DNA from 4 places in the Paenibacillus sp. A3M_27_13 genome. Region 1 is predicted to be linked to each of the others. Evidence: riboswitches for the same ligand, from Rfam matches in the RefSeq annotation. Region 1 holds a riboswitch; each other region holds the start of a gene.
The links. Region 1 has a riboswitch for thiamine pyrophosphate ahead of NLX82_RS01190 (thiamine phosphate synthase). Riboswitches for the same ligand answer to the same signal wherever they lie in the genome.

Region 1 (8,152 bases):
ATGCCTTCTGTCGGACTGCTCGCTGAAGCGTAACGTTTTACAGGAATCATCCCCGCCTCAAAACCATATCTTCCAGCACGAACAGCCAGTTTCATGGCCTCAGCCATTTTTACTGGGTTCTTCGCTCCTGATACGGCTGTGTTCAACAAAACAGCATCTGCCCCCAACTGCATCGCCATTGCCGCGTCACTGGGTGAGCGAATACCCGCATCGACAATAACCGGGACCTCCGCCTGTTCAATAATTAGCTCTAATGAAAACGGATTGAGCAAACCATGTCCTGTACCAATCGGTGAAGCTCCAGGCATAACGGCGTGTACTCCAAGCTCTTGTAGCCTCTTGGCTAGAATCACATCGTCCGATATGTAGGGCAGCACGATAAAGCCTTCTTCTAACAGCTTTTCACTAGCTTTCAACGTTTCAAAAGGGTCAGGCAGCAGTGTCTTGCTATCCCCAATGACTTCCACCTTAATCATATCGCACAAGCCGGAGGCTTTTGCCAATTGGGCAATACGAATGGCCTCCTCTGCTGTTGTAGCCCCTGCTGTGTTGGGAAGAAGTGTATATCGGCTCAAATCCAGCATATCGAGAAAATGCTGCTTATCCCGTTCCTCCAAGTTCAATCTCCGTACAGCAAACGTCAATATTTCCGTCTCAGCAGCCTCTACGGCTTGGGATTGGATATCCAGATCAGTGAATTTTCCTGTTCCCAACAACAACCTTGAGGTAAAAGATGCTTTTCCAATGGTTAACATGATCAACCGCCTCCCACAAAATGTACAATCTCTAGGCAATCTCCATCCTTCAGTACTGCTTCATCATGATCTTCACGGGTCAATATACGCCGATTCAGCTCTACCACTACAGTTTTCACCTTTACATCAAGCTCATGTAGCAATTGATCCACATGAGTGATTCGATTAGAAAAGGTCAGGCTCTGGCCGTTAATCGTCAGCTTCATAAGCTTTCCTCCTTGAGGAGCTCAGAAGAAAATCTACTTATCCCAAGTTCAGCTGCACCAGCCCCATTAAGCATAGCTGCCAGCGCACGCCCGGTAGCATCACTCAGCAGGACACCGTTGCGATAATGCCCGACGGCAGCATATACGCCCTCGACCCCAGGGACAGTGCCTATAAAAGGATGACCTGATGCGGCCTGCGGACGTAAGCCCGCCCAAGTGCGTATAAAAGAAGCTTCACGGACGCGCGGCAGCCAAGCAGAGGCACGTGCCAGCAACCCCTCCAAGCCTCCTACGGTCACCTCTTCGTCATATTGATGCGGAAGGCTCGTTGCCCCAATCCAAAGCTCGTTATTCTGTTTAGGCACGAGGTAAATATCATCAGCATAAATGGTGTATTCTAACGGGTGATCCTTCAAGGAGACCGCTACCGCTTCGCCCTTGACCGGATAAAGTGGATATTCAAATCCAACCTGCGCTAGCAATTTCATGCTATCCAAGCCTCCGGCAATAATGACCTGATCGCAGGAAAAAAAGCCACTATCTGTTCGAACACCGCAAACTCGACCATTCTGTATGACCAGTTGCTCTGCCTGTGTACCAGACCATACCGTTGCCCCCAGCACCGCAGCAGCACCTGCATAAGCACGGCAAAGCTGGACAGGAGCCACTTGTGTCTCTTTTGAACGATATATTGCCCCGATCGCTTGTTCATCCAAACCTGGAATTCGTCGGGCCAATTCCTTCGCATCCCACCAGATAGGACAATCATCCTCTCGCGTTTTAGCAGCTTTCCAGCGTTTTTGGCCTTCAGTTTCCGTACGGAAAGGAGTCACAAATCCTTCTGTACGGAATTCCACCGAAATACCTGACAAACGCTCCAGATCACAGACAAGCTCAGGGAATGCGTCTCGACTTATGCGAGCAAACCGTGCCAGCTCAGAGTCGGTGAACTCTTCACTTTCCGCTGCCAGCATTCCAACCGCTGCTCCTGAGGCTCCCTCACCCGGGATCAATCGTTCCAGCATGATCGTACTTCTTCCCTCCTTGGCCACATGGTAAGCAATGGAACTGCCGATGACACCTCCACCTATGACCAAGCATTCAGCGTGTCCTATCGCTCTTGCCTCTGTGTGTATCTTTGGCATTTGTTCCGTGTCTCCTCTCCATAAACCATTCTGCTTTCAGCTTGCCTCTACTCTCGTTTTCTCGCTACAGGTTGTGAACTACAAGATCTGCCATTCGCCTATATTCCAGCGCAGCTGCAACGGGCGACTCAGCCTCCCATATACCAGACATCACCGCAATTCCGCTTGCTCCGGCCCTATAAAGCTCCGGGATATGGTGCGGTTGTATGCCGCCCAGCGCGATCACCGGAATGTTCGACAGCCTGCAAATATGTTCAAGCTGAGCTAAACCCCGTGGTACAATACCGGGCTTACAATGGGTCTCATATATGTGACCATAAAGTACATAGTCCGCTCCTACCCGCTCGGCAGTCTGCGCCTCCTTCAAGGAATGCACAGATACTCCACAGCGTGTACCCTTTGGAAGTAGGCTTTTCACATCCGCTACAGGTAATCCATTAGCTGGTAGCTGGACGGCTCCAACCAAAGTAAGTAAAGCTACATCCACACGATCATTTACTACAATTTGTTGCAAAGGAACTCCCTGCTCCACCATGCTGCGAGTCAAAGATAGCAATGCAGAGGCACCATTCTGTTTTAAACGTGCGTGTACATAATGAACATACGGACAAATCACAGCAGCCACTTGGGCTGCTTGTGCAAAAGTGCCCTTTTCCATCGAAATTGCGTGTAATTCGATTTTGTCTTCACCTCACATTGGACTAAAAGATCTAAGCTTAGCCAGTCACGTCTACCAGCAGTAATGAAAGAGGATTGTATGTGAATCGTCTACGGAAGCTCGAACAACTTAAAGTGAACGAAACGCAAAAAAACCACTTCCCCAAGGAAGTGGTTTAACGAACGTCCAATAATCGAACGGACAATGATATCCGTATACGTGTATCGTCCCACGCACAAACAAAAATAAGATGGTGTTGCCTTGTTTGTACGGCGCTCACTTCCCTACGCTGGCATAACCCAGATCAGGTGCAAAGGGTCCGAAATCCATTTATTCCGTCTCAGCCGCATGGGCGGCTCCCCTAGTGTGACTATTTTATTGTATAAGCTAAAGATAGCTTAGCATATTTTCCTAATTCTGCAAACCCCACTTCGTGTGAAATATGCAGAATTGGATTTAGTTGATGTTAGTTAACTTTACTTGACCACTCTTCCACATTCCACGTTTTGGTTACCCAATCCTCGTAAAAGTCCGGTTCGTGAGATACAAGCAATACGGTCCCTTTGTATTCCTTCAAGGCACGTTTCAGCTCATCCTTAGCTTTAACATCCAAGTGGTTGGTAGGCTCATCGAACAGTACCCAGTTGCTTTCACGCATTAACAGTTTGCAAAGACGGACTTTAGCCTGTTCTCCACCACTGAGCGCAGATAGCGGACGCGTGATATGCTCATTCTTTAAACCGCAACGCGCCAAATGCGCTCGTACTTCATGCTGGTTCAAATGTGGGAATTCATTCCACACATCGTCAATCGGTGTAATTTTCTCCGCCTTTACTTCCTGCTCAAAATAAGCGGGCTGCAAAAAATCACCTTGATAGGTTTTTCCACTGATTGGCGGTATTTTTCCCAATATGGTTTTGAGCAATGTCGATTTACCGACACCGTTGTAGCCAACAATAGCAATCTTTTCGCCACGTTCAATCGTCATGGACATTTTAGGCAAAAGGGCATGCGTATAACCAATCTCAAAATCAATACCCTCAAATACCGTCTTTCCGCTTGCACGTGCTTCTTTGAATTGAAAGGTTGGCTTCGCAGCTTCTTCAGGCTTATCTATACGTTCGATCCGATCAAGTTGCTTTTCACGGCTCTTTGCTCGGCCTGATGTAGAGGCACGCGCTTTATTACGCTGAATAAAATCTTCCTGTTTCTTAATAAAGTCCTGTTGCTTCTCATAAGCATCAATATGCTGAGCTTTGTTCAGATCCGCCATTTCAAGAAACTTTTCATAGTTAGCTGAATAACGGGTCATCTTGGCAAATTCAAGATGGTAAATAACATTAACGACCTGGTTCATAAACTCAGTATCATGTGAAATAAGAATAAAAGCATAGGGATAATCCTTCAAATAGCGCGTAAGCCATTCAATATGCTCTACATCCAAATAGTTGGTAGGCTCATCCAGCAGCAGGACATTTGGCTTTTCCAACAGCAACTTAGCAAGAAGCACCTTTGTCCGTTGCCCACCGCTAAGTGCAGATACATCCCGGTCCAGTCCTATGGCCGACAGACCTAGTCCATTCGCCATTTCTTCAACCTTCACATCAATGAGGTAAAAATCCCCCATATCCAGTTGCTCCTGAATTTCACCCATCTGTTCCAGCAGCACTTCCAACTCTTCAGGAGAAGCATCCCCCATTTTGTCAGTAATCTGCATCATTTCCTTTTCCAATTCCAACAAAGGAAGAAAAGCGTCTTTCAAAACATCACGTACCGTTTTGCCCGGTGTCAGCTTGGTATGCTGATCCAGATAGCCGTAACGTACACGTGGAGTCCATTCCACTTTACCCTCATCCTTAAGCAATTTTCCAGTCAGAATGTTCATGAGTGTCGATTTACCGACACCGTTAGCTCCTACCAAACCTACACGTTCCCCCGCAAGCAATCGAAAGGAAACATTTTTAAATAATGCGCGGTCCCCAAAGTTGTGAGATACATTTTCTACAGTCAATAAACTCATAAGCTGTTTTTGGCTCCTTATTGTCATCGGCGCTGCCGACTGTTCTTATTTCATATGCATTTCGTTTCTTTCAAAGCTTTATTGTAGCACATTCTGCAACCATATCGGAATATGGAAAACAGCGATTTTTAAGGTTTTTGATATGGATCTGCCTAAAAAAAGAAAAACCACCCATGAAGGTGATTATTTTAAGCCATTATAACATTTGTACTCAAAGTATCCCGCAGCTGCTGCAGATTTTTCATCCGCAAAACGTTCACTCGCTTTAAAGGGAGCTGGACATGAATCTCTATAAAAATATTTCATCCCAGTATCTGGTTCTATGCCGCCTATAATGTCTTGCTTTCTAACGACTCTCCCACCACCAAATCCATAGTTATTGTAATACCTGTCTCCGACCGGAATGCCTTGGATAAACGCGATCAGACCCACATCATCTACTGTGTTGTACCACTCCTCTTGCGGAATGAGCGGTAGCGTGAACGTATAAGTTATGCCGTTACGTGCAGCTTTTTCGTTATGGACATTAATAATTCGCGCCAGGTCCTCTTGGACGCTGCGAACGATGGTGGAACGACGTATTTGCTCAAAAGTTTCTGAATTATTCAGTAAAGATATAGGGGTCTGGTCCTGAAGTTCCTTTTGAAAGCCCTCCACCCACCTGTGATTCCGCGCATCATATGCGTGCACATAATTATCCAAGGTGAACCCCACACTGTTGCCTACTGAATCAACATAGGCATATGGCTTTTTTTCGCTCCATTTGGGACCTATGGCAGCTTGTCCATGCTCGTCGGTATAGGCTTCTGAAGTGAACGCATAATAACCGTCATAATCTAGAATTACAATGGCTGGTATGTAATCCAATAATGCACGTTGTGCTACTATATCCCCATCAATGCCTACATTAAGAAAAAGGGTGTGCAGGAACGTGTGCAGCGCTGCTTCTTTATCTACACGAAAAAACTTATCCGATCCGTATCCGGCCTCGCGTTCTTGACGTTCATTCTGTGAGAGCATAGCCCCTGCATCCTGAACTGCGGTACGGAGAGCCGACGTATATTTCATTTCTAGCTGCTGCACTTCACGCTGATTCTGGACCCGTAAGTCACTAACTACACCAAAGGGCAAAAACAAAAGTATAAATATGACTGCAAAATCAGTAATCTTCATTCAGAACCATGCCCCCGTAAGAAGCTGTAACTGCCGGCTTTCCGCTATCTGCCCCACCGAGAAGCCATGATTTGTACAAGTCCGCAGGAGCCCGATTCGTATTATGTAGCCGGACCGTAAAATAATCCCCGGCCATCAAGGTATACCGACGTAGCTGATCTGATTTTGGCTGCTGATTGTCAGGAAACAGTACAGGTAAGATTTGCGGATTATAGTACCCATCATATACAGTTTCATAATTGCCCAGAAAACTGTCTGGCTTCGCGGCATCTGCATATTCCGGTACATACTTTTTGTGCATATGCTCCAAGTCAACTTCGTACATATTGCCTGTCAATTCCAGATCACGCATAAAATCGTTATACATCGTCGGTGTAATGTAACCTTTGGTTCTTACCATATCAACAAAACGTACAGTTGAATGATATGTATTTAACCCGGATATATCTTCCTGCCGTTCAGCAGCTTGAGCTGCGGGTACGATGTACAAAAGCAATACAGCGATCAGCGCCCCTAGCAGCTTGGATATTGTTTGAACCACTTCATTCCTCCCCCAATTTCTCAAAACGTACAGATGTTATGTCCCCATTCCCATTACGCTGTGGGTATATGGAATATAAAGAAGAAGCATCTAAGGTCGATACATCAGGCTCAAACGGTTCAGAATACGCATCGTACTCTGTCCCGTCGACATGAATCGAAATCCCCTCCTGTAAGTTCATGCGAATTGCCTGCATTACCTGAGTTCCTTTTATCCGTTCCGGCAACCCCACCCCAGCAGTACGGGCTATTCGCCCTTCAGAATGCTCTTCCTGCTGTGATCTTAATTCCAGTGCACCATCCAGCTGGCTGGACAAGTCTGCTGCCATTACACATGCGGTTATGAACAGAATAACTGACACACCAAGCCGCAGCATGCTTGAAGCGTGATCAGACATACTCTCATCCCCCTTATGATTATTATCTTTACTGTAGTGCTTAGGACTGGGTAAACAACAATCCACGGACAACGTTCGATTTGTCCTTGACGATTTCAGCCTTGAATTTGCCACTTGGATTTACGTATTCATTCTCTTTCTCATTAAGCGTATTCGTGATTTTCCCAGTCTTATCACTGCCGCCATTCACGGCGCCATACTGTTCACTGTCTGGGCTAATGTTCAGAGCATTACCGTACCACTGGCCTGCCATATTTTTGCCGGTTTTAATCTGAATGCCGAATTGGTCCTTCCCCTGAAACTTCCGCAGCGCATTGGTCACCTGGGAACCGCTAATCGTTGTGCCGTCATATACCGTAAAAGAGGCCTGAGACAATTCGGTCTGGATATCAGCAAAATTGTTTTGTGCCGTTTTAGTCGCCTCCTGGGCTGAAATAAACAGTATAACTACAATCGTAATTAGAGCGATGGTCAAAAATATCCCAGCGGCTACCTTTAAAGCTGTTGATGCGTTATTCATTATTTTTCTCTCCTTAGCTTGTTATTTTGTATTAGTCATAATAGAACTTTTTCACTGAATTTTTTGTATTTGCTCATAATAGTTATCCATTTGAACAAAGCTCATACCGATCAACGGAATCACCAAATATAAAAAGATAAGACCATACATCGGGGCAAAACCAATCATCCTCCCCCAGATAGCCTTGCTGTCTATTATTTTTTCATACTCCTGTTTTCTTTGTTCGAAATAGTAGGACATATAGGATTCCAAATCATCGAAGGCCTCTCGAATCGTAATTTTACCCAAAGACAAATGGAGCTTGTCCACTAGACGTTGAAATTCCGGCAAAGGTGCCTCTTCTTTTAGCAAGTCGAGAGCTGCCTCTGGCCCGTGTTCATAATGAAGCAAACATTTTTGCAGAGGTCTTTTGAATATAACTGAAAATCTGTTCAGCCACTCCAATATCTCCTCGACAGACATTCGTTCCATAACCCGTAAAATGGAAATAACCGTTTGAAATTGATACACCTCATGCCTCATATCCAACCGACGCATTTTTCGTTGCAAATATAATAAAAGCATAGGCATTTGATAGGCTACATACCCAACAATCAAACTAATCAGTACTTCCCACCACTTGATGTATTCATCATTCCAATCTTTCAGCTTTTGGAGGATACGCCGAGTATTTGTGGATAGCTGTTCAGGAGTAGCAGTTCCATTAGCATTATGCTCTAAAACAACGTACGTTTGTT
Region 2 (8,152 bases), on a different contig from region 1:
TTGCGTCCACGTCTTCCACTGTCCGGTGTTTTGCATATGAACGGTTACGACAAAAATCAGACGATGAAAGCTGTAGAGGTATACGATCACACATCAGCGGAATATTTGAAGGAACGTACAGGCGGTCAACGCTCTACGCCATGGTCTGAGCAAATGGCTGCGAGACTGACCGAGCCAGCGCGCTTGCAGTTGAAGCCATTTTTGGAACAGAAGGGTTTCTTGAAGCAATAAAAGCTGAGTGGCGACAAAAAACTCTGCAAAATACAAGTAGTATTTGAGCTATATACGTTTGAAAATACAAGAACCTCCTTATTTACGTATGATGAAGTCCCGCGTAAATAAGGAGGTTCTTTGCTTTGGTTGCATGTTGTGGTTGTAAACCTTCCAGTCAGTAAATAGCTGGTATGCCTTTATCAATCAGATAGTGAGTAAAAGCGTCTCGTATTTTCATAAAATAATTGACGGACGGCAGATTCATCTTGATGGGTCAGTTTGCTGTACGCATGAATGACGTCGGCAGTCATCCGGGGATGTGTCTCTTGTCCAGTAAAAGGTCCCTCGAACGGCCAAGGACCATCTGTCTCTGCCATGATCTGATCAGACGGATACTGTCTTGCCAAACTGCGGATCTCTTCTTCGTACAAGAGATCCGGTGTGAAGGAGACATAATAGCCGTTCCGGGCCATACGTTCGATCGTGGCGGTAGAGCCCTTGAACCAGTGAAAATGCGCCTGTGTGATGCCATGACGTTCCAAAAGGTCACAGGCGATGTCTGCGTCCTCATAAACGGCGTGCAGGACAATGGGCTTGTTATGCTTGCTTGCAAACTGGATAAAGCGCTCTAGTAGCACTATGTAGGGAGCGAGGTCAAAAGGTGAACCGCTCTGTGAGGCTTCCAGCCGATTGTAATAGGGCAAGCCGACTTCACCCACGGCGACCATCTGCTGTACATGTTCGTCCATCCAGTTGAACAAGAGTTCAAGCTCAGCTTGCGGTGGAAGAGCCTGTTCGGGATGAAAGCCAAAGGCTGGTCGTACCAGCCCGGGGTAACGCTTGGCTAACTGCAGATTGGCTCGGCTGGAGCCCAGATGCATCGACACGGCTATCACGGCTTGGACGCTGCTATTGGCAAGTGAAGCGAGCAATAATTCCTGTTGTTCAGGCGGGTAGCTGTCTACATGAATATGCGCGTCGATCAATGGAGCGGGTCCAATTGCGGTCAAATCCAAGCCTGGCTTTGTTTGGCTGTTCCATTTCAATGCACATCGAACTTTTACGTCACTCATGTCGATTCAATCCATCTTCCGGGATATTCTTGTGGACGCTCTGAGCATTGTCCATGTCGCCGTCCAGTTTATGTTTTTCCTCGCGCATCCAGCTGGTCATGGTCCGCTTCCATTCAATAAAGAGCGGATCGAGGGTGATTTCTTCCCTACGCGGGCGGGGAAAAGGGACATCTACGACATGCACCACTGAAGCAGGTCGCGCCGACAGCACATAGATGCGGTCGGAGAGCAGCAACGCTTCTTCAATGCTGTGGGTAATAAACAGCACAGAACGACGGTTCTTTTCCCACATCCGTAATAACCATTGCTGCATGTCTGCACGTGTCAGCGCATCGAGTGCGCTGAACGGCTCATCCAGCAGCATTAATTCCTGTGGGCTGAGCAGTGCGCGAAGAAAGGCTGCGCGCTGTTGCATTCCACCAGACAGCGTATGTGGATACGCCTTGGCGAATTTACCAAGTCCAACCTGTTCGAGCCATTGCAAGGCTTCTTTGCGACGCTCGCGTTCACTGGCGTACTGAGGGGGTACTGCTGTATTTTTACGTGGAGCATTTTCCTGCCCAAGCAGTACGTTGTCCAGCGTGGTACGCCACGGGAAAAGGGCGGGCTGCTGCGGCATATAGCTGATATGCCCACGTTCACCAGTCATGTCCCGTCCGTGCATACGGATACGTCCCTGCTGTGGTTTGAGTAGCCCGCCGATGATGTGAAACAGCGTGCTTTTGCCGCTGCCTGACGGACCGATGAGGGAAACGAATTCTCCTGGCTTGACTGTGAGGGATACATCCTGCAGTACGGGCAGTAGGCTTCGCTTTTCGCGGAAGGCGAGGCTGATCCCGTCCAATTCCAAAGCAGGAGGAGCGGTTGAAGGACTCTGCTGTTCCCCGGTTCGTTGTTCATTAGCCACGTTGTATGATGATAAGTCAGTCGGATGCAGACTCATACGCGCCACGTCCTTTCTTTGCTGTATGTAATTCAAGGAGGAAGCTACTCTCGATCGGGTTTCCAGCGAACCAGCCATTTCTCCAGTAGTAAAATAACCACAAACATGAGTAAGCTGAGTGCAACAATAATGCCGATGGCGGCAAAAATGAGGTCCGTGCGATAGGCCGATTTTTGCAGCAGCATATAATATCCAATTCCTTCACTAGCTCCGATCCATTCCGCAATGATCGCACCCATCACACTATAGGTAGCAGCAATTTTAACGCCAGAAAAGACTTGCGGCAGGGAATGTGGCAGCTCCAGCTTCATAAAAATAGCCATGCGGCTTGCACCCGACATCCGCATATAGTTCATCATCGTACGGTCTGTTCGAGTCAGCCCGTCCATGGCCGCTACAGCCACGGGGAAAAAGCATACTAGGGTAATGACCATCAGCTTGGGCAGCACGCCAAAACCAAACCACACCATGAGCAGCGGTCCCAGGGCGATGATTGGAATGTTTTGGCTCAGAATAAGCAGCGGATACAGGGCGGATTTGAGAAAAGGGATTGTATGAAGAACGATGGCGATCAACAGTCCCGTTGCTGTCCCTATCGCGAATCCCGCAAGTGTCAGACGAATCGTAGCCCATGTATGGGCACCAAGCAGCGCCGTCTGGGCCATGCCCTCTTGTACGATGAGGGATGGAGCAGGCAGCAGCCAGGATTCAACATGCAAATAGGAAACCGCCCCCTGCCAGGCCGCTAAAAAGAAGAGGACCGCCACAAAGGGCGGCCATACGCTTTTCCACCAGGATGCGTTCTTGCCTTTCGGATTCATGGGCGATATTTCTCGGTCAGCTTGTTCATGCTGATGCCTTGTAGGTTATGTGCGATTTTGATCTGTGAAATGACGCTGGGACTGCCCGCTTCCGTCAAAGCCTCGTGCATTTCTTTAACCACTTTCAGCAACTCGTCGAGCTCGCCCTCCATGGTCGTATCCAATGGATTCACCTGATGTTTGACACCGGAGCGCTGAATGACCTCGATCGCCTTATCTACATACGTGTAAGAGTCCTCGTTATTAGGAGTTTTAGGGATTACTTGAATACTGAGCAGTGTGTTAGCCATGCAAATTCACCTGTCCTTTATTGTTTAAGTTATAGGAAAATAAATTGGTTTAAGGCGGGGAGACCGCTTCGCGTTTCATTTGATCTTACGATCGCTTCGCTTCTCCAGATTCAAATGAACCACTACGCTGCCAACCGCCTTAAAAGCACCCTATTTTTAAAGCTGGTTTGTGTGGCATTTTTAACACACAAGCGCACCTACTTAGCGCTTAGATAATATGAAAAACTAAAGAATAAACCAAGTAGAACGAGAACGAAGTGGGCGAAATGGTGCTGTACAAGCGTTAGCGTTCGCCTTTGTACCCAGATTTCAACCTCTGGATATTCATAAAAGAAATCTGGGTACAGCAGCGATGGGAAGCACCATCCGACTGCGTAGTGGCGCCTCGTTCACTTCTCTAGTTCAGTCTTATTTAGCGTTTTAACAAATGATCAACGCTTGGGCAGGAAACCGTTTGTGAAGGCTTTATCGACTTCCAAAGGCTTGCTGAGCAGCTTGCGTTCGTACATCCAGTCCGAATAGTTTTGCCATACCTCCGCTTTTTGCACACCCCATTGCGCTGCATCGTCCTGATAACGCGGGCTTAGCCATTTTTGGCTGGCAAGCACCAGTTTTTTATCCAGCTCCGGTACAGCTTTGCTTAAGATGTCTGCGGCTTCTTCCGGATGAGCGATAGTGTATTCATAGCCTTGTGCGGTAGCGTCCATGAACGCTTTGACCAGCTCGGGATCATTTTTTATTGTCTGTTCGTTGCTCACAATTACAGGTGTATAGTAATCGAGGCTTTTGGAATAATCTTTTACATACAGCATATCCAATGGCTCACCTCGAAGCTGGGCCTCGATTCCGGTCCATGCGTAGAAAATCCAGGCAAAGTCGATATCCCGCTTCACGGCTGTAAAATAGTCTGCATTGCCCATGTTGATGATCTTCACTTTGCTCACATCGCCTTTGTCTGAATCCATGATGGATTTCATGACCGCTTCTTCTACGGGAGAGCCCCAACCGCCGTATTTTTTACCTTCAAAATCTTTCGGGCTCTTAATTCCACGATCTACCGGGGCTGCGAAGCCTGAGGTATTATGCTGAATCACCGCAGCGATGGATACAAGCGGCACGCCTTGCGTACGAGCCTGTGTGACGCCTTCTTGGTAGCTGATACCAAAAGGTGCAGCATTAGAAGCAACCATTTGATCAGCTCCGCCTGAACCAGGTTGAACAATTTGGACATTCAAACCCGCTTTTTCGTAAAATCCTTTGTCCTTAGCGACATAGAGTCCCGTATGATTCGTATTGGGTGTCCAGTCGAGCACGACTTTAACATCTTTGAGCCCCTTTGCCGGAGTAGACGTTTGAGTGTCGGTAGCGGGAGCCGCTTCTTGGGATGTGGGGGGACTTCCACCGCAAGCGGTCAGGGTCAGGGCCATGAGCCACAGACTGATCAGTCCCAGGCTTAATATTTTCATGCGCTTCATCGTTGTGTTCTCTCCTTTAATTACCCGTTATCCGTCCAATCAGACAGCTTAAGTTCCCCATTTTCTAAAAATAACATCTGCCGGATGCGATCTTTCCAACAACTTAATCTTCAACAAAAAAAGCGCCCCGAGTTTCCGGGACGCTTGCGCTTGTATATACCAAAGTAAGGGATGGTCCTATGTAAAAAAGGCACATCTTGCTTAAGCATTCCTACGCTGGCATTACCCAGATCAGGTTGTAAGGGTCAGTGTCTTGGGACACACTCTCAGCCGGCCGATTCCAGCACCCCTGGCATTGTATGGTTTAATGGGTTCATTTATTCGGGTTTACTACGACGATTATATGCCTTGAATGCGGGTCTGTCCAGCATGAAGGGAGAGATGACGGTTCATTTGCCGAACCACAGGGTACACTTTTACTGTGAGCTTTGATCTGAAAATGAGCATGAATCAATTCGATTCGATCCGGTCATGTTATTTTCAGAACAGCTACGCAAGTAGGTTCAGATGGGCTGGTGCCCAATGGCGTGGCCGTAGAGAATTCTAATTCGTGAAAAGGAGTTGTTGTACTGTGGGTAAAACGGAAACATTGGATCGCAACCAACTGGAACAAGCCATTGTGAAGGCTTTGGATAACAACAAATTTTGCTCGTTAGGTACGGTAGAGGGTGGCAAACCGAAAGTACGCTATATGGCCCTTTTTAACGATGGAATGAACATTCATCTGGCGACAGATCGCAAAACGCATAAAGTAGAGGAGCTAAAGGACAATCCGAATGCTTATCTGCTGCTGGGTTATGAAGTTGGCGGTACGAAGGAAGTCGTAGAAGTGGAGGCTACCGTCCAGATCACAGCTGATGAGGGGCTGCGCAAACAAGTGTGGAACGATTCCTTGAAGGAATGGTTTTCCGGACCGGATGATCCCGATTATGTCATTCTGGACGTGAATCCGACACGCATTGAGTATGTGGGTCAGCAATCTGAGCGCCAGGTTTGGAAGAAGTAATACGAATATAAATGGATAAGCCGGTGAATCTCCGAGTTTTTTAGGAGGTTTGCTGGCTTTTTATTTTTTTGAGAAAATTAATTATTTTTTCATAAATAATTTAAGTAAATGACTACTCTTTTATCTGGCGTTGGATTAAAATAGAAATGGTGGGTTCAAGGCTTACATATATGTGCAAAAGTATGTATATGAGGCATACACCTTAATGAGGAGGGGTATATTTTGTTATTTCGTAAAAATTGGTTTAAAGGGTTTACAGCAGCAGTTGTGGCTTGTAGCATGCTGGTGTTTTCGGCCGCTCCATCCTGGGCAGCTAGCGATTCTCGCGATAGCGCTACGGTGAATTTGCGGATCATGGAAACAACGGATATTCATGCGTCGCTGATGAACTATGATTACTATTCAGACAAAGAAACCAACGAATATGGCTTGATTAGCACAGCTGGTTTGATCCAACAGGCGCGTAGTGAAACAAGAAACAGCATGCTGTTCGATAACGGTGATTTGTTACAGGGCAATCCATTAGGCGATTATATGGCCAGAAACAAAACCTATGAAAAAGAAGGCGGTGTCCATCCAGTCTACAAGATGATGAACTTGATGGGCTATGATGCGGCGACAGTGGGTAACCACGAATTCAACTACGGTCTCGATTTTCTGGAGAAATCGCTCAAGGGAGCCGATTTTCCTTACGTAAATGCGAATGTTTATGTTGACAAGGGGGGGCAAGCTACTAAAAATTATTTTACCCCTTATCGAATTCTTGATAAAACGGTAACGGACGAGAAGGGCCAAGAGCACATCCTTAGAGTGGGCGTCATCGGTTTGGTCACACCACAAATTATGCAGTGGGATGAAGCCAATTTGAAGGATAAAGTCGTTACGAAGGATATTGTGGAAACGGCGAAAAAGTTTATTCCTCAAATGAAGACGGAAGGTGCTGACATTATTGTCGTGCTTGCGCACACAGGTTATGAGGATGTGCCGCAAACGCCAATGATGGAGAATGCCGTTAAATATTTAAGCCAGGTGGACGGAATTAACGCTATTTTGTTTGGGCATGCTCATAAATCTTTCCCCGGCCCTGATTTTAAAGAAATGAAGGGTGTAGATCTAGATAAAGGAACCATTAACGGCGTACCGGCTGTGGAAGCTTCCTCATGGGGCAAGGATCTGGGTATTATTGACCTGAGCCTGGAAAAGAGAAACCGCGAGTGGAACGTAACTAACTCTCAGTCTGAAGTACGTCCGGTTGTGAGTACCACTAACCAGGCTGTGCAGTTTACTCCTGACTACAAACTGACAGATTCGATCAAGGAAGAGCATCAAGGAACGCTGGATTATGTTCGCCAACCTGTTGGAACAACGACTGCACCGATTAACAGTTATTTTGCATTAGTGCAGGATGACCCTTCCATTCAAATTGTGACGAATGCACAGAAATGGTATGTTCAAAACCATCTTAAAGGGACCGAATACGAAAATCTTCCCGTATTGTCGGCAGGCGCTCCATTCAAGGCCGGTGGTCGAAACGGAGCCGAGTATTACACCAACATTCCTGAAGGTACGATAGCGATTAAAAACGTGTCCGACCTGTATGTGTATCCGAACACGGTTCATGCTGTAGAAGTGACCGGTGCTGAAATTCAGGAATGGCTGGAGTGGTCTGCAGGTCAGTTCAACCGCATTGATCCAAAGCAAACTGAGGAGCAATCGCTGATCAACAAAGATTTCCCAACCTACAATTTTGATGTCATTGACGGTGTGAATTACCAGATTGATGTAACTCAGCCTGCACGATATGATGCCAAGGGAACGATTATTGATTCTTCAGCTCATCGTATCAAGGATCTGCAATACAATGGGAAGGCTATTGATCCTGCGCAGAAATTTATCGTAGCTACCAATAACTATCGTGCTTCCTCATCCAAACTGGCTAACCCAGATGGCAAACGAATTGTGATGGCAGCACCGGATGAAAGTCGCCAGGTCATTATTGACTATATCCGTACGAACGGAACGATTAATCCATCGGCGGACGGCAATTGGTCTATTGCTCCTTTTGGTCAGGCAAAGGTTACTTTCGAGTCCTCTCCTGATGCCAAAGACGTGCTGGCAGGAAATCAACAAATTTCATACTTGAGCAGCGCGGCAGACGGCTTTGCCAAATACAGCTTAAAAGCTGGCGCTAAGCCTAGTGCAGCAACCACTCCTGTAAAGGAAGCTGTGGCTCCCGCGAAAGCAACAGCAAAACCAGCTGTTAAAACGACCAAACCTGCAGCTGTTAAACCAGCTAAAACAACGAAGCCGAAGGCGTCCAAATAACTTCGG
Region 3 (8,152 bases), on a different contig from region 1:
ATCTCACCCGCCGATCCAGTCGCCAAATATCAATGATGGAGCGTAAAAAACGAATAGAATCCTTCCAGACATGAATGTGCGATCCATCGCGGTCAATACATTTGACGGGTAATTGCAGCACACGAAGCTGGAGTCGCTTGGCAATAAACATCATTTCTAGATCCAGCGCCAGTCCGAGCTGTTCCTTTAAATGCGGAAACATCCGTTTCACTGCAACCGAACTCATCACTTTAAGCCCAGTCTGCGAATCTACCACACCTGTTGGTAAAAAAGGACGGGAAATGACCCGCTTACCAAAGCTGACAACAGATCGCAATAAAGATCGATTCTCGGCGGTCATATCCTTGGTTCCGATCACGACATCATAATAGCCCTGCTGAACAACATTAATCATTCTGGCAATATCCTCAATAAAAAAGGAGTCGTCCGCATCCACAAATACGTAGTAATCCGCACCTATGGTCCGCATCCCTTCCAGATACGTCCCTGCCTTACGTGTATTGCGTCCCAATTCCCTTGTTTGAAGCAGCGGGCTAAGATTCTGATTAATCCTGTTTACGGACAAGTCCGTTGCTGCCTCCAGCGCTTTAATCAAGGCATTGGTACCATCGTGACTGCCATCATCAATGAGATAAATCGAACCTTCAATAATATGGCTGCGGATAAAGGCTTGCAGTCGTTCAGCAAAGGTTTTGACATGAACAAAACGTTGCTCTTCGTTATATACAGACAAGATAAATGCAATATGTTGGCTTTTGGTCGAATACTCGGGATAGAGCAAGCTTTGTATTTCCGAAAGCATTTCTTCGGTGTCATTGGCTTGCCAAAATAGCAGGCGCAAACGGCCTACTCCGGTGATTTGCACCATATGCTGATCACTGAACGGAATTGTTACATCCGTCACCAGTAACAATGGCATTTGCGGAAATTGGCTACGGATCTGATTGGCTTTCCGCACCGCCTGCCCCGGCTCCCTATAATCAATCAGGCAACAACATGCGTTCTCGTAGACTGAAGCTGCCTCCGTGTCCTCGCACTGTATATATTGGTAAAAACAAATCACATTGGGATAATCAATAGCCCTGTCGTTATCGCTAAAAATGGCTATAGGTCCCTGCACACAAACCTCTCCTTTTCCTCCGAATAGTTCTATTTTGTTGAAAAAGAATTAAGAATGTTTGCTTATAGGAGTTAAATTAATGTCCAAATACTTCATATTTCCTTAACAAAATAGCTGACACTCCATGATATATAAGGATATAAGAGAAGAAAAACTGATTTTCATATTTGATAAAAACAGAGTATTTAGACCTGATTCATTAGAACCAAAACCATCAGAATAAGTTAGCGCATCCATATCGAAAATTAGTTCTTTTAGATCAACAGAAGGAAGAATATATGGTTATTTTGTCATAGATAAATAGAAGAATAAAACAGATTCGCACGTCCATACTATGGACAACATGTCATCTTGAGGATTTTGCAAAAATCCGATAAGCGACTTTCAATGAACAAGATATAGATCGAAATGGTTTAGTTCGTCTATATCTTGCACTTCGGAGCGACTGAAATCGAATTTTGTGAAATTCTTACAATATGAAAATGAAGAGAAGGAAGGTCTTTCTATGGAAGCATTTTATGTCAATCGCGATGGGTCATTATCTACTCCATTACGGGGAAAGGATGTGTTGGCAAATCCCCTTTTGAACAAAGGTGTCGCTTTTACAGAAGAAGAACGCAAGGAGCTGGGTTTGGAAGGAATCCTTCCTCCAACCGTCCTTTCATTGGAGAAACAGAGCGTACGGGCATATCAGCAGTTTCTCGCACAACCCACCATGCTGCGTAAAAATGCTTCTCTCAACGACCTTCACAACCGAAATGTCGTACTCTACTACCGGCTGCTAACCGATCATTTGAGTGAAATGCTGCCCGTAGTCTACACGCCGACCGTAGGAACCGCGATTCAAGAATATAGTCACGAGTATAACCGCCCTGGAGGCGTATATTTGTCGATAGATAACCCGAACGGTATTGGACAAGCATTCCATAATTCTGGTTTGAGCGGCCATGATGTGGATCTGATTGTCGTGACAGATTCCGAAAGTATTTTGGGGATTGGTGACTGGGGCGTCGGGGGGATTAACATTGCTATTGGCAAGCTTGCAGTATATACGGCTGCGGCAGGCATTCATCCTGGGCGGGTGCTGCCAATTGTACTGGATGTAGGCACGAATAATGAAAAGCTGCTGAATGATCCACTGTACATCGGAAACCGCCATAAACGAGTTCGCGGAGAAGCCTATAACCAGTTTATTGATACTTTTATCAGCAAAACGTTAGCGCAATTCCCGAAGGCGCTTTTACATTGGGAAGATGTGGGTAGCGTTAATGCGCGCCATATTATAGGAAAATACGGTCAAAGCATACTCACCTTCAACGATGATATACAAGGTACAGGAGCAGTGACCCTGGCTGCGATTCTTTCGGCGGTGGGTGTCACCAAGACTCCGCTGCGTGAACAAAAAATACTTGTTTTCGGCCCAGGGGCTGCAGGGATCGGTAACGCTGATCAAATTCGGGGCGCTATGATCGAGGATGGCCTTTCCGTAGATGATTCATTCAAGTCCTTTTGGGCCTTTGATTATCGCGGGCTGTTAACGGAAGATATGGAAGACGTATTGGAGTATCAGAAACCGTATGTGCGCAAAAAGGATGAAGTCAGCTCATGGACCCGGTCGGGTGACGGCAAAATACCGCTACTGGAGGTCATCCGTCAGGTGAAGCCTACGATATTGATTGGAACTTCCGGTGTAGCAGGTGCCTTTTCTGAAGAGATCATCAAGGAGATGGCAAAGCATGTAGAACGCCCGATCATTATGCCCATGTCCAATCCTACAAACCTTGCAGAAGCAGTACCCGAGGATTTGATCCGGTGGACAGATGGCAGAGCACTGATCGCAACCGGAAGTCCTTTTGAGCCCGTTACCTATAACGATACAAATTTTGAGATTGGACAGGCGAACAATGCCTTTGTTTTTCCGGGACTGGGTCTGGGTGCGATTGTGGTTAAAGCCAAAAGGATTACCCCTGCGATGTTTACAGCGGCAGCAGTTGCTGTTGCCAATGGTGTAGATTCGAATACGCCTGGCGGTGCGCTACTCCCTCATATCCGAAAATTACGCGAAGTTTCGTACGCTGTTGCGATTGCGGTTGCAAAAGCCGCGATTCAGGATCAGGTAGCGCAGGCGCACATTTCAGATGTGGAACAAGCTATACAAGATGCAATGTGGAAACCGAAATATGCCAAGGTCAAAGCAGTGGAAAGTGTAATTCATCACCCTCACTAAGCCCAAAACACCTAACTAGAGGAAATTTAATATTTTGTACACTATGTTTGACATAGCATATGAACGAATGTACAGTAATAGTCAAAAGAATAGAAGTCCACTAGGGGAGCCACTATGGCTGAGACAAGAGCGTATCTTGGACCCTTTGAACCTGATCTAGTTCGTACTAGCGTAGGAAAGTGGAGCCTTCGTATATAAGGTTTCAAGCGTTTTTTGCGTATTGGGCCTATTGTTGAAGCCGCTCCATTTTTCCGGGGCGGCTTTTTAGCGTTGTTCCGGAATTATATTCTTACAGGACTTCTTGCTCTTCAATTTAATGGAGGTGGGGAAATTGAGTTTTACACAAGAACTCCGTCGGCAGGCGGACGGCATTTTTCAAGCGATTTTTGAGCATCCCTTTGTGAGAGGTATTGCTGAAGGAAGTTTGACAAGGGGACAGCTGATTCACTATGTAAAACAGGACTTTGAATATTTGAACGCCTACATGCGGATATACGGCATCGCAATCTCCAAATGCACGAATCGGGAGGACATGGCTGTATTTAATGAACAAATCTCTTTTATTCTCCACAGCGAGGTTCATCCGCATCAAAATTTCTGTGCTGTCGCAGGGGTGAGCTATGAAGAGTTGCAGGGATATCCGCTCGCTCCGTCGGCTCATCACTATATCCGTCACATGCTGACGGTTGCGCATGAGGGTAGCCTGAGCGAGATCTTGGCTGTGCTGCTGCCATGTATGTGGACGTATGCCGAGATTGGTCGCAGACTGCTGGATGAAGTAAAGCCGGATGAGTCCCATCCGTTCTATGAATGGATGGGCTTCTATGGAGACCAGCTTGATGATACAACACTCAAGTTCCGAGAACGTGTAGATGCTTGGGCGGAAGGCGCAACGGCTGCTGAGCGAGAGCGGATGATTGAGCATTTTATACTGAGCTGCCAGCTGGAATATAAGTTCTGGGACATGGCCTATAAGCAGGAAGAATGGCCGGTCCAGATACAGGCAGCGGTCTTGGAATAGTCAGCCTGGCAATTCGATGCGTGAAGTACAGTTAATGCCCTTTGAACCACCAACTATAGAGAGGATAATCATTATGAGTACATGGGAAAAAAGTTATTCGGATCTCCTGACGAAGGTACAAAACAGCAAACCCCTCGTTCACAATATGACCAATGTGGTAGTCACTAACTTTACGGCCAACGGCCTGTATGCATTGGGCGCCTCCCCGGTGATGGCCTATGCACCCGAGGAAGTAGCAGACATGGCAAAAATAGCGGGAGCCATCGTGTTAAACATCGGTACGCTGAACCGCGAACTGGTGGATGCCATGATCATTGCTGGACAATCGGCGAATGCACACGGTGTTCCGGTCCTGCTAGATCCGGTCGGTGCGGGAGCAACGAGCTTTAGAACCGAATCGGCACTGCGAATCCTGAGAGAAGTCAAAATCTCATTGGTGCGGGGCAATGCAGCCGAAGTCGCGCATCTTGTTGGAGAAGCGCGTGAGATTAAAGGCGTAGATGCTGGTGACAGTGCTGACAGCGGAAATGTCGATCTGGCAATTCGGGCTGCTCAAACGCTCAATACAATGGTTGTCATTACTGGAAAAGAGGACGTCATCACCGATGGGGCCGAAGCACGAATGATAAGCGGTGGAGACGCGCTGCTCACGAAGGTAACCGGAGCAGGCTGCCTGCTGACCTCTGTGTTAGGTGCCTTTGCAGCTGTTGAACCCAACCTGCTGCTCGCAGGTACAGCAGGCTTGGCATTTTACGGTGCAGCAGCTTCCCGAGCCGCAGCACGTACCGCAGAGCTGGGGCCCGGCAGCTTCCAGATTGCCTTTCTCGACGAGCTCGCCAAACTACATACAGGTTCGCTAGAGGGGCATGTCACTGTCCGTGAAGCCGGAACAACCACAGCAGGTGGTGCGCGATGACAGACGTTCGTGTACCCAGAGCACTGACGATTGCCGGTTCGGACAGTGGCGGCGGGGCCGGGATTCAAGCCGATCTCAAAACCTTTCAGGAGCTTGGCGTTTACGGCATGTCGGCTATTACGGCCATTACCGTACAGAATACTTTAGGGGTCCACGGCGTATATCCGCTGCCACAGGAAGCAACAGCGGAACAGATCGAAGCTGTAGGATTAGACCTTGGAGTGGATGCCCTGAAGACTGGCATGCTGTTTAATGCGGGCATCATCCGTCTTGTGAGCAAGCAGATTCGAAAGTTCGGCTGGAAAAAGGTTGTCGTCGATCCCGTGATGATTGCCAAGGGAGGCGCTGAACTGCTGCAACTGGAAGCGGTGCAGGCTTTGAAGGACGACCTGTTTCCCTTAGCCCTGGTCGTTACACCGAATATCCCGGAGGCGGAAGCCCTGACAGGGATCAGCATCCGTACGATGGAGGATCGCCGCGAGGCTGCGAGACATATTAGCAGTATGGGACCAAATTTCGTTGTGATCAAGGGTGGCCACGCTGACGAGAGCGAGAGCAGCGAACAGATTGTGGACCTGCTCTTTGACGGAACCGCCTTTACAGAGCTGAGCGGCAAGCGGGTACGGACTGTCCATACACACGGAACAGGATGTACCTTCTCGGCAGCGATAACTGCTGAATTAGGGAAAGGAATGTCTGTACTGGAAGCTATCTCGAATGGTAGAGCCTTCATCCAGGCGGCGATTGAGGATACTTTACACCTTGGACAGGGACATGGCCCAACCAATCATTGGGCCTACCGCCGTCGTCAGGAGGTACTCCGATGAGCAGCAGAATATTGCCACAGATGATGCGTCAGCATTTACAGATGTATCTGGTTCTTGGAAGCGTGAACTGCCTCGCTGAACCAGGTTGGGTCGTGCAAGAGGCTGTGGCTGGCGGCGCAACCATGGTCCAGTTTCGAGAAAAGGGCCACGGCGCGTTAACGGGCGTTCCTATGTTCGAACTTGCGCGCCAGCTACAGGAACTGTGCCGTCACGCTGGTGTCCCCTTCATCATCAATGACGATGTGGAGCTGGCTCTTGAACTCGACGCCGACGGTGTTCACATCGGTCAGGACGATGAATCCGCCGAATCCGTCCGCGAGCGAATCGGAAATCGAATTCTAGGCGTCTCTGCCCATACCATTGAGGAAGCACGTCGAGCCATCCTGCAAGGTGCTGATTATTTCGGCGTCGGACCCATCTATCCCACCATCTCGAAAGATGATGCCCATGCCGTACAGGGACCGGCAATTTTATATGAGATGCGTAAAGCGGGAATTGATGTGCCGATTGTTGGGATCGGAGGTATTACAGTGGACCGTGTTGAGGAAGTCGCACGTGCAGGTGCAGATGGTGTGGCGGTGATTTCAGCCGTGACACAGTCAGAACAGATTAGAGGTGCGGTCAAGGAATTAAAGAAAAATATGGTATCATTTCTCAATGATCCGATCTACATGTTTGATAATGATTCAACAGATCATCCAGCTTTTTAGATTGTTCTATTACTTTGGGATGTGTTAAAAATCCATACTTTTTCTGGACCTGGTACAGTTTCTTCCTAGCTCGTTCGACACAAAGTAAAGTCACACCTTGGTTCATCAGCATGATCCCTCCTATATGTCATATTTTATGACAAAAAGACGTTTTTTGGATTTTCGAATGATGCGCCTAACAAAAAAAGAACATCCCAAAAGTTTGCATAAACAAAGATGCCCCTAAATCCACGTTAAAAGAGCCTCCGTTTCCACTAATTAAGTGGAACAGAGGCCCTTTTCATAAAAAGATCCAATGAATACAGAGCATACATGCCAATTCTGACCTAGAGATTAACCTTATTTTGTTGGCTCTCTAATAGTCGCTGAACTCCCCAAACTTGAACTAGTCGGTGAGAATTGTCTTTGTTTCTAGCCGTTTAAGCACCTCCAATTTGTACGTGAGGCGTTATTCTTTGATTTTGGTTATGCGACTGAACAGGCATTGCTAAAATAAACAAGAAGCTAGCTGCGATGACCAGCAGAATCATTTTTTTCAACATTGTCTAACCACACCTTTTCTAATAGTTTGAAATACTCTTCCCTTGTTTCGGGAAGCGCATGTGCTTGGAAATGTGCAAAAAGTCCTGTACAGTTTATGAAATAAGTCTCATTATTTAGTATATGGGCTTTTACCAATGCATATATTAAGTGTTTAAAGCCATCATTGTACATTCCCCGTCTTAAATAGTAATAAGCCAGTTCGTAACCAAACCATGCAAAATAATCCGGCATCACTTGTTGGGTGTACATATCAGTAGATTGTGATAGCAGAGCAAAAGAATTAATCTCCACTTCAAAACGTGAAAGGACATCATTAATATCTATTGCATATCGGTTAGCAGCTATCATAACGTTCAGCAACTTGGATAGCTTTTCATTCTCGGTAGTGATTGATGTGGATGCAATATATTCAACATAATCAGGAAGCACATTCGTATCTCCAGATAGGAGTTTATTTACATAAGTATTACCTTCTGCCCAATGCTTGAACAAGTTGACCCAGTGTTGAGTTTTCTGGTCTGTCTCGATCACCCAATCTAAATCTGCGTAGGCATTTGTAAATTGTAATGCTTGCTGATAATCGCCTTGGGCTTCACAGACACTCGCACACAGTAAATCAGCATAGGTAATGTACACAAACATCGGGCGACTCAGCCTCTTTTCAGACTCCTCCCACTCTCGCTTTTTCTGTTGATGTTTCAAAGAATATTGGATCTCCGCTTTGGCTCTCATTTTTCGAGCAGTTGCATCGAGCTTGTCCCATTCACGCAGAGAACGATACACATTCG
Region 4 (8,152 bases), on a different contig from region 1:
CAATATAAAGGGAGATCCATACAGCAGCAGCCGCTTCCATGGATGGCCTGACCAGACAAGCAGCAGCAGCATAGCACACGCAACATTAAACATGACATTCGGATCATGAATGACTATAACGACCACAAACAGTATGGAAAACATAACGAGCTTTAGGCCCGGATTCACACGATGCAGCCATGTTTTATGATGGGGAAAGGACAGGTTCATACTGGAGTTCCCCTTTCTGAATCCGCCATATATCGGTACAATATCGATGGACAATTTCCGGGTCATGCGTGACCATCACAATGGCCGTGCCTGCCGCTCTCAGCTGCTCCAACATATCCAGCATGACAAAGGTATTACGCGCATCCTGCCCAAAAGTCGGTTCATCCAGCAGCAGCACTTCCGGCTCACGGATCATAGCCGTAGCAATACTCAACCGCCTTTTTTGGCCCAATGAAAGCTGATACGGATGACGCTCGTCCAGCCGCTCCAGTCCGAACTGTACGAGCATCCGATCGACCCGTTCCCGGCACTGTTCAACGGTGAACAAGCTCTTGGGTAACGAATACTCTAGTTCCTTTCGTACGGTGTGTGCTACGAATTGCAGCTCGGGATTTTGAAACGCGAACCCGATACGCTCTGCCAGTTGTTCCGTACTGCCTGCCTCAATTCCGCGCACGCTATAACGTCCCTGTGTGCGAAGTAAGCGCATCATGGAGAGCAGCAGTGAGCTTTTGCCAGCCCCGTTTTCACCGACCACGCCAATCCAGTCGCCAGGCTTCACCTGCGCATGCTCCACATAAATCACTGAACTTAAACCGCGGAGGCCACTAAAATGTTCCAGCTCCAGCAAACCAATCCCTGTACCATTCCCCGTACCATTCTGCTGTGTCACTGATTCACTCCAACGCGGCGAAGACGATTCATTCCATACTCCCGGGTACCACACGCCATACTCGGACAATGCCTGCCGCTGCCCATGAAATACTTCTTCCGCCCTTCCATCCGCAATGATCTCCCCTTGAGCAGAAAGCACCACAATCCGGTCCACATCATGGACAATTTCATTAATTTTATGCTCCACGATCACCAGTGTCTGGTCTACCGAAATGTTTCGAATGGTATCCCACACCTGTGTAGTGCCTTCCTCGTCCAACAAAGCCGTGGGCTCATCCAGAAAAAGCACTTCTGGCTCCATAGCCAGCACAGACGCAATCGCCAGCCGCTGTTTCATTCCCTGTGACATGCTGCCAATGGGCATGTGTATATCATCCGTTGATAGACCAACCTGTATCAGCAGCTCGCGAATACGGGATCGCATCTGCTCACGAGGAACCTGATTATTTTCCAACACAAAAGCCAGTTCCTCGTCTGCATATGACATACAAAACTGCGTATCAGGATCTTGAAATACAATACCTGAGACACTTGGGATTACAGCAGCATCGCATTTCATAGGCACTTCTATCGTGCGTGGAATCAGACCGCTTAACACTTGGAGCAGCGTTGATTTACCGCATCCACTCGGTCCCAGCAGCAGCAGCTTTTCCCCCTTGCGGACAGACAAAGACATATTGTGAAAAAGCAGCTCCTGCTCACCGGGAAATTTCAACCGAAGACGGGTGATCGAAGCCACTACATCTTCGGTTGCCTGGCTCATCAATCCAGCCCCTTATAATCTTGTTCCGTTGCGGGTCTCAAACTTCGCGTGACTCCGGTTACCTCCAATGCCCTGGCCAGATAGAACGCGAATACCCCGGCAATCACAATGCTGCCAATCATGCGAAAACCAATATACAAAACATAGTTCCAGGTCGAAAGCTGATCAATATACCCGTAGCTGAAGTCTAAAATTAGAGAAGCGACAGCCGCCCCAGCCGCAGCTAGCGAAGCAACCCACAGGTTTGCGTTCCGATACAGAAAAGCCGCAAAAAATAGCTCCGCTCCCAAGCCTTGCAGCAGGCCATAGTACAAAGTGGACATCCCCCATTCGCTTCCCAAAAAAGCACTGACCGTTGCCGCTGCCACCTCTGCCAAAATTGCAACACCCGGCTTGCGAATGATGAGATAAGCAAACGTGCCTGCCATAAACCACATGCCATACATCAGTTGCTCGGCGTGTAAACCGAATGGTTTCATCAAATCATAGGCAGGTCCCCATATTTTGTAGACTAACCCGAACACAACAGCGATCACAATCGTGACCAAAATATCAGTCAGCTTCAACCCTTTGGACGCTCTTACAGCAGTATTCATTATTGCGTGCTCCCCTTATCCTTATAATTGGCCTCTTGGCCATAAAAAAAAGCTTGTCTGGAGCTGAATCTCCAGGCAAGCTTTATGCGCAGTAAAAGGTGAAGCACCATACAAAACATCATTCGTCGATATGCCTTATATAACCAGTAGTCTAAGCTACTACACTGATACCAAGCCAAAGTCAGGGTCAAGGTAAAATGCTAGGACATACATTGTATCTATCGACAACCGCGAAACAAGCGGCATTCCTGTATAGTGTTCTTGGTTTCTCTACGCTGGCATTACCCAGATCAGATTTCACGGTCAGTGGCAAGGGCCACCCTCTCAGCCTGACTTTCTCAAGCTCCCGACAATGCTTTTTTAATTCACTATAATATATACCACATCTATGGCTTTGACAATCCTATAATCCGAAGAAACGTTTGGCTGTCTCCGTCGTGGCGATTTCGATCTCCATCATGCTTCGGCCTGTACATTCGGCAACCGTAGCAGCAATGTGAGCGAGATACATGGGCTCATTACGCCCTTCTTTAGGCTTCACGGGCAAATTACGCGGGGTCAAAAATGGTGCATCCGTTTCAATCATCAGACGGTCCAAGGGAATATCTCTGACCAGTTCACGCAGATGTTTGCCACGCCGTTCGTCGCAAATCCAGCCGGTGATCCCGATATACAGTCCCATCTCTACATACGTATGCAATTCTTGTTCCGTGCCTGTAAAACAATGCACCACTGCTTTATCGACAAGCCCTTGATACTCCCGCAGCATAGCAACAAAATCCTCATGTGCATCTCGTTCATGAAGAAATAACGGCATATTAAGCTCACCCGCCAGTTGGATTTGCTCCTCAAACCATCGGCGCTGCACATCACGCGGCGAAAAATCACGGTTATAGTCCAATCCGCATTCCCCTATGGATACGACCTGCGGCTGACTCGCCAGCTGGCGGAGCTGCTGGATCGTATCTGCGCTGCAGTCTTTGGCATCATGGGGATGCACGCCAGCTGTCGCATACAGCTTGCCCGGATAACGTGCTGCATACTGAGAAGCCTCTCGACTGCTACGGACACTGGTCCCGGTAATAATCAGGGGTGAAATCCCTACAGCTGCGGCTCTCTCTACCACCTGTTCCCGATCCGCATGAAACGAACGGTGCATCAAGTTCACGCCAATATCAATTAACGGTGTACCCCTTTCCATCTCAATCCCTCCTTCGCAAACTACAATCTCGGATCAATCGGCTCCGATTCCAGAGATAGCGCGGCAAGGACGCATTCATGAATACGATCTACCGTATCCTTGCGGACAAAACGTTCCACGCCTTCCATACCAAGCGCTCCTTCCATCAGGGCATGACGCTCCTTTTTGTTCGTTCGACGCTGCTTCAGACGCTTTAAATTCTCAGGGGCAAGATAATCCATACCGTAAATGATGTGCAAATACTTCCGGCCTCTCACCTTGATTGCAGGCTGAATCATCTTGTCCCGATTTTTCATCAAAAAGCGTTCCGGCTTGATCACAATCCCCTCATGACCATCCTCTGTCATCTCGTTCCACCAGCGAATGACCTCTTCCTCGCTTGCTTCGTCCGTGATAACGCGATACTCTGTCTCCATAAACAGGGAAGACAGCCCAGCCAGCTCCCGGTTTTGCTCCATATGCCAAATATGAGAATGGTCGAAAAAAGTCTTTCCGCTGTGTGCCAGCGTATGGAACGGTGCAATACGAATTTCATCCAGACCGTCCACATCCCAGCAATATTTTTGAAAAGCCTCTTGAAACGTTACGGCATTCGCGTACTTCTGTTCCATTTCCTCCAACCAGTCTCCAACCTCTCGACCTGCAACCTTCGCCTGCTTCAGCTTGTCTACCAGCTTACTGCGATCCAACAGAGCTGCCTCCCCCACATGCGCATACTGTGCAGCAATCAGTTCCCGAGCCTTGAGATTCCACGGTACAATTTCCGCATCCAGCAATACAAAATCCGTCTGGTTCCGTTCAAAATATCCAGCAGTCCGTAAATCCACATTCAGCTTCTCCATCACTTGCTTCCCAAGGCTTTGTTCAAAGAAAGCTCTCCCACTCCGACTATAGATCGTGCCCAATGTCGGGTAGCCTACATATTGAACAGCGGCCTGTTCGTTTTTGAATAATAGCAAAATAGCCCGGCTACCCATATGTTTTTTCTCGGCCACCATCGTTTGTACTCCTTGCCCGCGATAATAAGCCAGCGCCTCACGTGGATGCTCCAGATATCCTTCCTCTGCAGACACCGCTGGAGCAGGGCTCATCGTCGGTGGAATATACACCAGCTCCTCCATGGGTACCGTCACATGTGACACGGTATCTATAGCGGATTTGATCCATTCTCCTTGTACGCGCACTTCGCCATACGATTCCGTCAGCACACTGTAACCAGCGATTAGCTTGCGTAAATTCGGCGGGGAAAACCGTTTTCTCTGCCACCGGACAAGTGGGCTATCGGGATCATTCGCATAATTCTCATGTGCCGGAACGCTGACAAATTCCTTTTCCGGATAACGATAAGCGGTCAGCATACCGCCAAATACCACACCCTGATCAATATTCACCGTCTGGTTCACAAGGGTAGGCTGCGGTCTCGGATCATGTCCCCATACTACTATTTCTCCCGATTCATGGTCTACGAACCAATCCTTGCGGATCGGTGTTCCGTTCGCATCCTGTCCTTCCGTATCTCCATAGCGGCAATAATCAGAAATACGTGCCGACTGTTTGCCAATAAAATGATCCTTAATCCCGGCATGAGCTACGACCACGTGTCGCAATCCATTTCTGCCAAAAATAAGATGAGAGGGTGCATGTAGCAGAAAATCTCTCAACTCGCTTCTAAGCTGTTCCGCCGCTGTCTTGCCCGCTTTTTGTTCATATTGGGCCAGTTCCTCTGCAAATCGTTCATCGCCATGACTGAGAGTCACCTTTCTCCCATCGAGGTAACGGCCGATTTTCCAGCCATGATTGCTGTCAATCATATACGCTAGTCCGGCATCCACGTGCTTTTTCCAGAACTGCACCGCTTGTAACGATTCTGGGCCACGGCTCATCACATCCCCGACAGATACTAGTCTTCTACCATCTGGATGATGGTATAGTCCTTTCGTATCTTCCGTATATCCTAGCCGCTCTATCACTTCCAGCATCTCACGGTAGCACCCATGGATATCACCAATGATGTCAATACCTGAGCCAATCTCATGAAACAGTGGCTGCACACGGCGAACAAAGTTCATTTCTTCTACATCCTTAAGAACATAGCAAGCGTTAAAGCCTTCCTCACGGATACCACGCAGGTTCCGCTTTAACAGCTGTGCCTGCTGCTTGACCCGTTGGCGGCCACGCGGATGCTCCCTGCCTAAATCACGTTCCAGCAGCACAGATTCGGGTACATCCAGTACCAAGGCCATAACAGGAACGTGCGCCTTGGCTGCCAGCTGTACATATTTCTGGCGATCCTCAGCGTACAAATGAGTGGCATCCACAACCGTTAGCTTATTCAAGCGACAGCGCATAGCCAGAATCGTATCCATCGCCTCAAACGCCTTGGCTGACATTTGCTGATACTCATAGAACAGTACGTCCGATTCCAGCCTTGGAAGTCCACTCCAGTCTATAAATTCCGTATCTCCGACCAGCTTGCGAAAATGATCCGAGGATACCACTTCTGTCTCCAGTAGAATCCCTTCGCACACCAGCCTGTCCAATAATGTGGTTTTGCCACTGTTGGAGGCCCCCACCAACACAACCAGTCCAGCATGCGGTAAATGAATCGTACGTTTGGATGAATTGCTCATGCTTCCTTCTGCTCCTTTCTGCGCGTAAATATAGCCATTTGGGTCGGTTGTCCAAAGCCTTCGATCTCTTCTCCGATCCCCTTCAGCGCTACCGAATAAGGAGCTTCCTCAATCCACTGCTCACATTGTTCCTGAAACTCGCTTCTATTCCATTCAAAACGGTGATCGCCATGCCGCAGCTCTTGCTGGTTCATACGATATACCTCATTATATTCACGATTGGGAGTCGTCACGATCAGCACACCCGGCTGATACTCCGTCACAATCGTCTTCATCACCCGGTTCAGACGATGCTCGTCCACATGCTCAATGACCTCACATAGGATCATCACATCTTTGCCCCGCAATTGTTCATCATAATAAAAGAGAGAGCCCATCATGGGTGTAGGAATGATCGCGTCGGTATGCCTCTCCAGCTTGGCAAAACGCTCCATGGCTCTCACCTGTGCATACGCAGACGGCTCCACCGCCCAAATTTCTTCAATGCCCGTCATTCGGGCCATCCGAGCCGAAAGCTTCCCTTCTCCTGAACCAAAATCTACGATTTTCTGTCTTCGAGGCCGCTTGCGAATCACGTCCATAATAGCTTGATACCGCAGCTCATTCAGCCGTACAGTAGGCTGTTGCTTCCCTTCCTCCTGTGGCTGTTCTTGCTGTTGAACCTGTTCGTGCTTATCCTTTTGAGCTTGGACAGTATGTTTTTGAGTATGTTTTTCAATATGTTTTTGAGTACCTATTTCAGCAGAATCTGATTGCTCAAATTGCTCAATCAGATTGGTAAAACGAAGCGTGCGTCGAATGATGAGCTCGCGTAGCGGATGCTCTGGCAGCCAGCCTTCACCGTAACGTCTCAGCTTGTCAAACTCTTCTTCACTAATATAGTAATGCTTATAATTATCCAGCACCGGAATCAACAGCAATAACTGACGCAGCGCATACTGCACCGTCTGGTGGCCACTTAACGTGACATATCTGACGGTGCTTCGATTTTTCAGCTGAAAAGAATAATCTGCTTCCCCTCGTTCTATGGCCACTTGATAGCCCAGCGGAGCGAATAGCCCCTCCACCACTGAATCCGGCAAATCCGAAGCAACAGGCCCAAACGATAACTCCAGCGCAAAAGGGTGCGTCACCCATCCTGCATAATCTTCTTTGGGTTTACCGTTCAGGGCTGTGCCAAGCGAGCCACGAATATAGGTGCAAAATAAGCTGCTAGTTACAAACTCCCGGTCATTAATATATTGTGTAATATCATAGCTGTCCGGACTGTTTTTGACCAAATCAATTGAATCTGGCGAAGCCTGAATGACGATCTCAGCCTCTTCCTCGGTAAAAACAGTGTATACCATGCGTACACGTGCGCCTTTTTCTGTGCGATCATACGTATTGTAAGGATTCTTAGCAAGCAAATGCGAAATCATCCCTGCATTCGTTCCGGTTGCTTTTAGCGTAATGTGCATACTCCACTTCTCCTTCCCAGCTTATGCATTCCATACTTCATTCACCGCAGCGCGGAACAAATCATCCAACTGCTGATCACGTCCACTCTCCATATGCTGAAGCAAGGGCGCCTTTTGTTCAAAATAAGCAATTTGCTGCTGGATAAAATCATTCACCACCGAAAGCCCTGGCTCCATATCCAGTTCCTCGCCCGCTTTTTTACGTTGTAGCAAATGCCCGATCACCTGATAAAGTTCTGTATCGGCCGGAATTAATTCCTCTAGCAAGTCTACGAATTTCATCGGAGGCATGCTGTTGTAACGTTCAATCCAGCCACAGGCCAGCAGTGGGCGCAGTACATAAAAATACTTTTTAATCTTCACCTGTTCTCCTTGCAAATAATCCCGATAGTTCCCCCGCGCCATATTCAGGTAATGGTACACACAGGACTTCGGAGAGAAGGTTAACGGCGATATCGCACGAATCTGGTCAGCCACTGAATACTGCTCCAGATAGGGAATCGGAGATTGCAGCCATTCCAGCAAAGGCGGATTGGACTTGCGAAACAAATGGAGTGCCTTTTTCAAATCCCAGCCGTTCATATCCAGCAAATTGCTGATGGGTCGCTCAATCACAT

Region 2: another riboswitch for thiamine pyrophosphate. It lies ahead of NLX82_RS18245 (ABC transporter substrate-binding protein); the one in region 1 lies ahead of NLX82_RS01190 (thiamine phosphate synthase).
Region 3: another riboswitch for thiamine pyrophosphate. It lies ahead of tenA (thiaminase II); the one in region 1 lies ahead of NLX82_RS01190 (thiamine phosphate synthase).
Region 4: another riboswitch for thiamine pyrophosphate. It lies ahead of NLX82_RS22365 (ECF transporter S component); the one in region 1 lies ahead of NLX82_RS01190 (thiamine phosphate synthase).

What each region holds. Positions count from the first base shown of each region.
Region 1 covers NZ_JANAVE010000001.1:270,797-278,948, forward strand. The annotation lists gene NLX82_RS01175 (thiazole synthase) at 1-755, opposite strand, end outside; gene thiS (sulfur carrier protein ThiS) at 758-961, opposite strand; gene thiO (glycine oxidase ThiO) at 958-2,106, opposite strand; gene NLX82_RS01190 (thiamine phosphate synthase) at 2,171-2,764, opposite strand; TPP riboswitch at 3,029-3,137, opposite strand; gene NLX82_RS01195 (ABC-F family ATP-binding cassette domain-containing protein) at 3,231-4,784, opposite strand; gene NLX82_RS01200 (hypothetical protein) at 4,968-5,957, opposite strand; gene NLX82_RS01205 (hypothetical protein) at 5,944-6,498, opposite strand; gene NLX82_RS01210 (hypothetical protein) at 6,500-6,895, opposite strand; gene NLX82_RS01215 (hypothetical protein) at 6,936-7,415, opposite strand; gene NLX82_RS01220 (hypothetical protein) at 7,467-8,152, opposite strand, start outside.
Region 2 covers NZ_JANAVE010000005.1:51,280-59,431, forward strand. The annotation lists gene nfsA (oxygen-insensitive NADPH nitroreductase) at 1-231, shown strand, start outside; gene NLX82_RS18225 (TatD family hydrolase) at 414-1,286, opposite strand; gene NLX82_RS18230 (ABC transporter ATP-binding protein) at 1,279-2,229, opposite strand; gene NLX82_RS18235 (ABC transporter permease) at 2,274-3,050, opposite strand; gene NLX82_RS18240 (MTH1187 family thiamine-binding protein) at 3,047-3,340, opposite strand; gene NLX82_RS18245 (ABC transporter substrate-binding protein) at 3,772-4,815, opposite strand; TPP riboswitch at 5,007-5,116, opposite strand; gene NLX82_RS18250 (pyridoxamine 5'-phosphate oxidase family protein) at 5,387-5,821, shown strand; gene NLX82_RS18255 (bifunctional 2',3'-cyclic-nucleotide 2'-phosphodiesterase/3'-nucleotidase) at 6,044-8,146, shown strand.
Region 3 covers NZ_JANAVE010000004.1:100,168-108,319, forward strand. The annotation lists gene NLX82_RS16670 (glycosyltransferase) at 1-1,120, opposite strand, end outside; gene NLX82_RS16675 (NAD-dependent malic enzyme) at 1,626-3,347, shown strand; TPP riboswitch at 3,440-3,542, shown strand; gene tenA (thiaminase II) at 3,679-4,368, shown strand; gene thiM (hydroxyethylthiazole kinase) at 4,442-5,284, shown strand; gene thiD (bifunctional hydroxymethylpyrimidine kinase/phosphomethylpyrimidine kinase) at 5,281-6,111, shown strand; gene thiE (thiamine phosphate synthase) at 6,108-6,821, shown strand; gene NLX82_RS16700 (aspartyl-phosphate phosphatase Spo0E family protein) at 6,766-6,933, opposite strand; gene NLX82_RS16705 (helix-turn-helix domain-containing protein) at 7,326-8,152, opposite strand, start outside.
Region 4 covers NZ_JANAVE010000008.1:147,854-156,005, reverse strand. The annotation lists gene NLX82_RS22375 (energy-coupling factor transporter transmembrane component T family protein) at 1-210, opposite strand, end outside; gene NLX82_RS22370 (ABC transporter ATP-binding protein) at 185-1,648, opposite strand; gene NLX82_RS22365 (ECF transporter S component) at 1,648-2,244, opposite strand; TPP riboswitch at 2,494-2,603, opposite strand; gene NLX82_RS22360 (TatD family hydrolase) at 2,648-3,445, opposite strand; gene NLX82_RS22355 (polynucleotide kinase-phosphatase) at 3,466-6,075, opposite strand; gene NLX82_RS22350 (3' terminal RNA ribose 2'-O-methyltransferase Hen1) at 6,072-7,535, opposite strand; gene NLX82_RS22345 (nucleotidyltransferase domain-containing protein) at 7,557-8,152, opposite strand, start outside.